DNA from 3 places in the Streptomyces sp. P6-2-1 genome. Region 2 is predicted to be linked to each of the others. Evidence: predicted binding sites of a transcription regulator. Region 2 holds the regulator's gene; each other region holds the start of a gene.
The links. The regulator HrcA, encoded in region 2, represses chaperone genes, less so after heat shock. The targets are predictions, from matches to a motif close to TTNGCACTCNGNNNNNCNGAGTGCNAA.
Positions count from the first base shown of each region.

Region 1: a site for HrcA is predicted at 1,264-1,290, ahead of groES (co-chaperone GroES). Genes of this name have one in related genera too.
Region 3: a site for HrcA is predicted at 1,307-1,333, ahead of groL (chaperonin GroEL). Genes of this name have one in related genera too.

Region 1 covers NZ_CP192513.1:2,617,441-2,619,706, forward strand. Annotated here, with positions in the region: gene groL (chaperonin GroEL) at 1-649, opposite strand, end outside; gene groES (co-chaperone GroES) at 813-1,121, opposite strand; gene ACQYWQ_RS11225 (polysaccharide deacetylase family protein) at 1,362-2,266, opposite strand, start outside.
Region 2 covers NZ_CP192513.1:1,948,021-1,950,286, forward strand. Annotated here, with positions in the region: gene dnaJ (molecular chaperone DnaJ) at 1-614, opposite strand, end outside; gene hrcA (heat-inducible transcriptional repressor HrcA) at 615-1,631, opposite strand; gene ACQYWQ_RS08580 (MBL fold metallo-hydrolase) at 2,071-2,266, shown strand, end outside.
Region 3 covers NZ_CP192513.1:3,042,032-3,044,297, forward strand. Annotated here, with positions in the region: gene groL (chaperonin GroEL) at 1-1,144, opposite strand, end outside; gene ACQYWQ_RS13060 (cold-shock protein) at 1,561-1,764, opposite strand.

The DNA of each region.
Region 1 (2,266 bases), 670 kb from region 2:
ACGGGTCCTCAAGGACGGCCTCCATCCGCTCCTGGTCGGTGACCATGTACGGGGAGAGGTAGCCCTTGTCGAAGGCCATGCCCTCGGTGAAGTCCAGCTCCAGGCCGAAGGTGTTGGACTCCTCGACGGTGATGACACCGTCCTTGCCGACCTTGTCCATCGCCTCGGCGATCAGCTCGCCGACCTTCGGGTCCTGCGCGGAGAGCGCGGCGACGGCGGCGATGTCGGACTTCTCGTCGATCGGGCGGGCCGTGGCGAGCAGGTCCTCGGAGACGGCCTTGACGGCGGCGTCGATGCCCTTCTTGAGCAGGGCGGGGGAGGCGCCGGCGGCGACGTTGCGCAGGCCCTCGCGCACGAGCGCCTGGGCGAGCACGGTCGCGGTGGTGGTGCCGTCACCCGCGATGTCGTTGGTCTTGGTCGCCACCTCCTTGACGAGCTGGGCGCCGAGGTTCTCGTACGGGTCCTCGACCTCGACCTCGCGGGCGATCGTGACACCGTCGTTGGTGATGGTGGGGGCGCCGAACTTCTTGTCGATGACGACGTTGCGGCCCTTGGGGCCGATGGTCACCTTGACCGCGTCGGCCAGCTTGTTGACGCCGCGCTCAAGGGCGCGACGGGCGTCCTCGTCGAACTTCAGGATCTTCGCCATAGGAGCGATTCAGCCCTCTCGGGAAAACTCGGAAAAGTCGTGGGTGAACGCAAGCGACCGCGCCCCCGGGGCCCCGGCGTCGAAGAGGACGGGGTCCGGGGGCGCGGCTCGTTCGCGAAAGCCGGGTGGTCCGGGAAAGACCCGGACACGACCGGGGTGCTGCTTACTTCTCGATGATCGCGAGCACGTCGCGGGCCGAGAGGACGAGGTACTCCTCGCCGCTGTACTTCACCTCGGTGCCGCCGTACTTGCTGTAGAGCACGATGTCGCCGGTCTTGACGTCGAGCGGCAGGCGCTCGCCGTTCTCGAAGCGGCCCGGGCCCACGGCGAGGACGACGCCCTCCTGGGGCTTCTCCTTCGCGGTGTCCGGGATGACCAGGCCAGAGGCCGTGGTCTGCTCGGCGTCGAGCGGCTGGACCACAATGCGGTCCTCAAGCGGCTTGATGGCAACCTTGGAGCTGGCGGTCGTCACGATCCGACCTCCCCCTTCGGAGATCACGGGGTGAATAAGTCATTGGGTGGCGACCGGTAATCCGTCGTCGCGGGTGCCGGACTGCCCGTCGCTGCTTGGCACTCTCCGGTGGGGAGTGCCAGAGGCGAGACTATGACCGTGATTAGCACTCGGTCAAGCGGAGTGCCAGGCGAGTGCCGTCCGAAGCGGAAAAGGGGCCTCCCGGACGACGTCCCGGAAGGCCCCTCTCCCCCTGTGGGCTCAGATGTAGTCCTCCAGGCGGGCCACCGCGTACCCCTTCTCGGTGACGGTGCGCAGAAACGTGCGAAGGGCGTCGGCCATCGAGCCGTTCCACTGGCCACGCCCCTGGAAGTGCGTGAGCACGAGGTCGCCCGGGTGCAGATCGCGGTCCCTGTACGTGACGCGCCCGGGGAAGACCTCCGCCTCCCACAGCGGGATCGCGCGGATGCCGCAGGAGCGGGCGACCTCCAGCGTGTCGCGGTCGTAGCTCCCGTACGGCGGCCGGAAGAGCGTGGCGCCCTGCCCGTAGTGGGCGCGCAGCTTGTCCTGCATGCCGCAGATCTCGTGGCGCTGGGTCGCGCGCGGCAGCCCGGGGAGGTAGCGGTGCAGGAGGGTGTGGTTCTGGAGCGACGCGCCCTCGTCCCGCGCCGTGCGGAAGTACTCCCAGCCGCCGTCGACGGCGTCGTCGCTGAGGAAGGCCGTGTACGGGACGTGGAGTTCGCGCAGCATGCGGAGCGTCTCGGGGTCCTGGTTCACACCGTCGTCGATGGTGAGGAAGACGACACGGTCGCTGGTCGGCACGCGCGTGAAGACCGGCGGCAGCCCGGGCGTCGCCGGCCCGCTGACCTCGAAGCCGGGGCGGGTGGGCGGCAGCGCCTTCGTACGGGGCGGGGGCGGCGCGAGCCGCGGCACCCGCGCGAGGCCCCAGCGGCGGGCGGCGGCGGTGAGGGCCGCCTGCCGGGCCCGGGCGCCGCGCGCCTCGGCGTCCACCGCCCTGCGTATCGCCTCGGTCCCGCGCCGCGCCTCGTCGGCGAGGCCGGGTCCCGCCGCGGCGGGACCCGGGGCGCCCACGGGCGCGTTGTCGCGTGGCGGAGCCTCCGCGCCCGCGCAGCCCGCGACGAGGAGGGCGGCGCCGATGAGGGCTG
Region 2 (2,266 bases):
CACTCGGGGCACGGGTTCGGCACGATCGTGCCGAAGCCCTGGCACTGCGGGCACGGCCGCGAGGTCATGACCTGGCCCAGGAAGGACCGCGTGACCTGCGAGACCTCACCGCGCCCGCGACACATGTCGCAGGTCTGCGCCGAGGTGCCCGGAGCCGCGCCCTCGCCGTTGCAGGTCGAGCAGACGATCGCGGTGTCGACCTGGATTTCCTTCGTGGTGCCGAAGGCCGCCTCGTTGAGGTCGATCTCCAGGCGGATCATGGCGTCCTGGCCCCGGCGGGTCCGCGAGCGCGGGCCGCGCTGCTGGGACGTACCGAAGAAGGCGTCCATGATGTCCGAGAAGTTCCCGAAGCCCGCGCCGCCGAAGCCGCCACCGGCCGCGCCCGCGCCGGCCGACTGCGAGAGCGGGTCGCCGCCGAGGTCGTAGACCTGCTTCTTCTGCGGGTCCGAGAGCACCTCGTAGGCGGCGTTGATCTCCTTGAACCGCTCCTGGGTCTTCGGATCGGGGTTGACGTCAGGGTGGAGTTCCCTGGCCAGCCGGCGAAAGGCCTTCTTGATCTCGTCCGGGGAGGCGTCGCGGCGCACGCCGAGTACGGCGTAGTAGTCCGTGGCCACTTACGACTCCGCCAGGATCTGTCCGACGTAACGAGCCACTGCGCGTACCGCTCCCATCGTTCCGGGGTAGTCCATGCGGGTCGGTCCGACCACGCCGAGCTTGGCGACTGCCTCGCCGCCCGAACCGTAACCGACCGACACCACCGAGGTGGAGTTGAGCCCCTCGTAGGCGTTCTCATGACCGATCCGGACGGCCATCCGCGGGTCGTTGACCTCGCCGAGCAGCCGCAGGAGCACCACCTGCTCCTCCAGCGCTTCGAGCACCGGACGGATCATGAGGGGGAAGTCCTGCCCGTACCGCGCGAGGTTCGCCGTACCGCCGATCATGAGCCGTTCCTCGGTCTCCTCGACGACCGTTTCGAGCAGCGTGGACAGGACGACGGCGACCGTGCCGCGGTCCTCCTGCTCGAAGGAGTCGGGCAGATCCTGGACGAGCTGGGGCACGTCGGCGAAGCGACGGCCCGAGATCCGGCTGTTGAGCCGGGCCCGCAGATCGGCGACGGAGGTCTCGCCGAAGGGCGCCGGGCAGTCGATCATCCGCTGCTCGACCCGGCCCGTGTCGGTGATCAGCACGAGCATGACGCGCGCGGGACTCATCGAGAGCAGCTCGACGTGCCGCACGGTGGAGCGCGTCAGCGAGGGGTACTGCACGACGGCGACCTGCCGCGTGAGCTGCGCGAGCAGCCGTACGGTACGGGTCACGACGTCGTCGAGGTCGACCGCGCTGTCCAGGAAACTCTGGATGGCGCGGCGCTCGGGCGCGGTCATCGGCTTGATGTCGGCGAGCTTGTCGACGAAGAGGCGGTAGCCCTTGTCGGTCGGGATACGGCCCGCGCTGGTGTGCGGCTGGGCGATGTATCCCTCGTCCTCCAGGGCCGCCATGTCGTTGCGCACGGTGGCCGGCGAGACGCCGAGCCTGTGCCGCTCCGTGAGCGCCTTGGAGCCGACCGGCTCCTCGGTGCCGACGTAGTCCTGGACGATGGCGCGCAGGACTTCGAGTCTGCGTTCGCTGAGCACGCCGCCACCTCCCTGGCCCCCGGCCGGAACCTCCGGTCCGGGCCTGGCACTCGCCCTGTCTGAGTGCCAGAACTTCCCCGGCCAGTGTACGGCCGTACGGTGGGCCCCGGGCAAGGCCGGGCAGCGCTTTGTGGCACTTCACCGGCAGCCGACCACGCGCGCGCGGGGCTCGTACCGGGGTGAGCGGGACGGAACGGGGCAGGGTGCCGGCGGGGACGGCAGGGATGTGGCGGAGCGGACAGCGACTGGCAGAGACTTGCCACCGATGACCGCCGGACCGGCATGAGCCGCCAGCGGACTGCCACCGGGTGGCACCGGGTGGCACCGGGTGGCACCGGGTGGCACCGGACTGCCGCCGGGTGGCACCGGGCTGCCATTGAGCCGCCGCCAGGCTGCCGACGAGCTGCCAGCGGGCTGCCACCGACGAGCGAGGAACGCGATGAACCTGACCGAACTGCCGGACTGGGAGCACCCGGCGCAGGGGGTGGCGCGGCTGCGGCTGCCCGGCTGGGACTGCTCGGCGGGGCTCGTACGGGGTGAGGGCGCGGCACTCCTCGTGGACCCTGGCGCGAGCACCGCCCAGGGCGCGGCACTGCGCGCGGCGGCCGGGCGCCTCATCGGCGGGACCGGGCACG
Region 3 (2,266 bases), 1.1 Mb from region 2:
CGGCACCGGCCTTGATGACGGCGACGCCACCGGCGAGCTTCGCCAGGCGCTCCTGGAGCTTCTCGCGGTCGTAGTCCGAGTCGCTGTTCTCGATCTCGGCGCGGATCTGGTTGACGCGGCCCGCGACCTGCTCGCTGTCGCCGGCGCCGTCCACGATGGTCGTCTCGTCCTTGGTGATGACGACCTTGCGGGCGCGGCCGAGCAGCTCGATGCCGGCGTTCTCCAGCTTGAGGCCGACCTCCTCGGAGATGACCTGGCCACCCGTGAGGATGGCGATGTCGCCGAGCATGGCCTTGCGGCGGTCACCGAAGCCGGGCGCCTTGACCGCGACGGACTTGAAGGTGCCGCGGATCTTGTTGACGACCAGGGTGGAGAGCGCCTCGCCCTCGACGTCCTCGGCGATGATCAGCAGCGGCTTGCCGGACTGCATGACCTTCTCCAGCAGCGGAAGGAGGTCCTTCACGTTGCTGATCTTGGAGTTCGCGATGAGGATGTACGGGTCGTCGAGCGACGCCTCCATCCGCTCCATGTCGGTGGCGAAGTACGCCGAGATGTAGCCCTTGTCGAAGCGCATGCCCTCGGTGAGTTCCAGCTCCAGACCGAAGGTCTGGGACTCCTCGACGGTGATGACGCCTTCCTTGCCCACCTTGTCCATCGCCTCGGCGATCAGCTCGCCGATCTGGGTGTCGGCGGCGGAGATGGAGGCCGTGGAGGCGATCTGCTCCTTGGTCTCCACGTCCTTGGCCTGCTCCAGGAGCGCGCCGGAGACGGCCTCGACGGCCTGCTCGATGCCGCGCTTCAGGGCCATCGGGTTGGCGCCGGCGGCCACGTTGCGCAGGCCCTCGCGGACCAGGGCCTGGGCCAGGACGGTCGCGGTCGTCGTGCCGTCACCGGCGACGTCGTCCGTCTTCTTCGCGACCTCCTTGACCAGCTCGGCGCCGATCTTCTCGTACGGGTCCTCCAGCTCGATCTCCTTGGCGATGGAAACACCATCGTTGGTGATCGTGGGGGCGCCCCACTTCTTCTCCAGGACGACGTTGCGGCCCTTGGGGCCGAGGGTCACCTTGACGGCGTCGGCGAGCTGGTTCATACCGCGCTCAAGGCCGCGCCGCGCCTCCTCGTCGAACGCGATGATCTTGGCCATGTGAAGTGGTCCTCCCAGGACACGGGGTGGGCTGAGGGACCGTGTGGCGCCCGCGACGGACGGCCTGGGACCCGCGCCGAATTCCTTGCCACGGCGGGGCCTCCGGGCCTCACCGACCCGGTCTCTCTGTCACTCTCAACGTCAGAGTGCTAACGCTAATGATTAGCACTCGGCCCCATCGAGTGCAAGCCACTTGCGTGGGCCCTACCCGCCCCCGGCCCGCCCCATGCCACCCGTGCGGGTACGCGCGACGCCACCCGTGCGGGTACGCGCGACCCCGTACGTGCGGGTACGCGCGACTACGTGCGGGTACGCGCGGCGAGGGCCCGCCCCCGTCGCCGGGTGCGGGCCCTCGCCCGTGCTCGTCATGTCGTGCCGTACGCGGCCGCGCGGTCGCGTACCGGTCGGAGCGCTGTTCAGGCGGCAGCGCGGACCATGTCCGCCTGCGGGCCCTTCTGGCCCTGCGAGATCTCGAACTCGACCCGCTGACCCTCCTCCAGGGTGCGGTAACCGTCCATCTGGATCGCGCTGTAGTGGACGAATACATCCGCACCACCGTCGACCGCGATGAAGCCGTAGCCCTTCTCCGCGTTGAACCACTTGACGGTGCCCTGAGCCATGCCTAACTCCCCTATTACTGGCCCTTGCACAGGAACGCACTTCGCGCACCCGGGTCAGACCTCACCCCTGCGGGAATCGCCTGGGGCTGCGCCGGAACGCGTCGACCGCCGCTGAATGTATCTGCCCAACTGCCGTCCGCAACAGGTCAGTCGGACGAGAATTCAGCCCGGATCGCATCCCGACATGGCTGGAGAATTCACGGGAGTTCAGGACACGTCGGGCCAGGCAAAAGGAACGTAAAGCCGCAAAGAGGCGGCGCGAAAAGCGGAATTGCTCGCCAGATCTCCGACAGGTGCGCATGCGGCGCGAGGGATTCCGGGAGCCGCCGTGAAGAAAGGGGCAGAGCAATACCCCGACTCTACTCCTGCGAATCTCATGGAATTGCCCCCTCCGCTTGTGGTGCGGAGGGGGCAGGAGTGGAGCGAGGGGTACGGGGGCGGACGGCGGCCGTCCGGCGGGCGGCGCGGGGCGCCGCGACCCGTGGCCGCGCGGCCGCCCCGC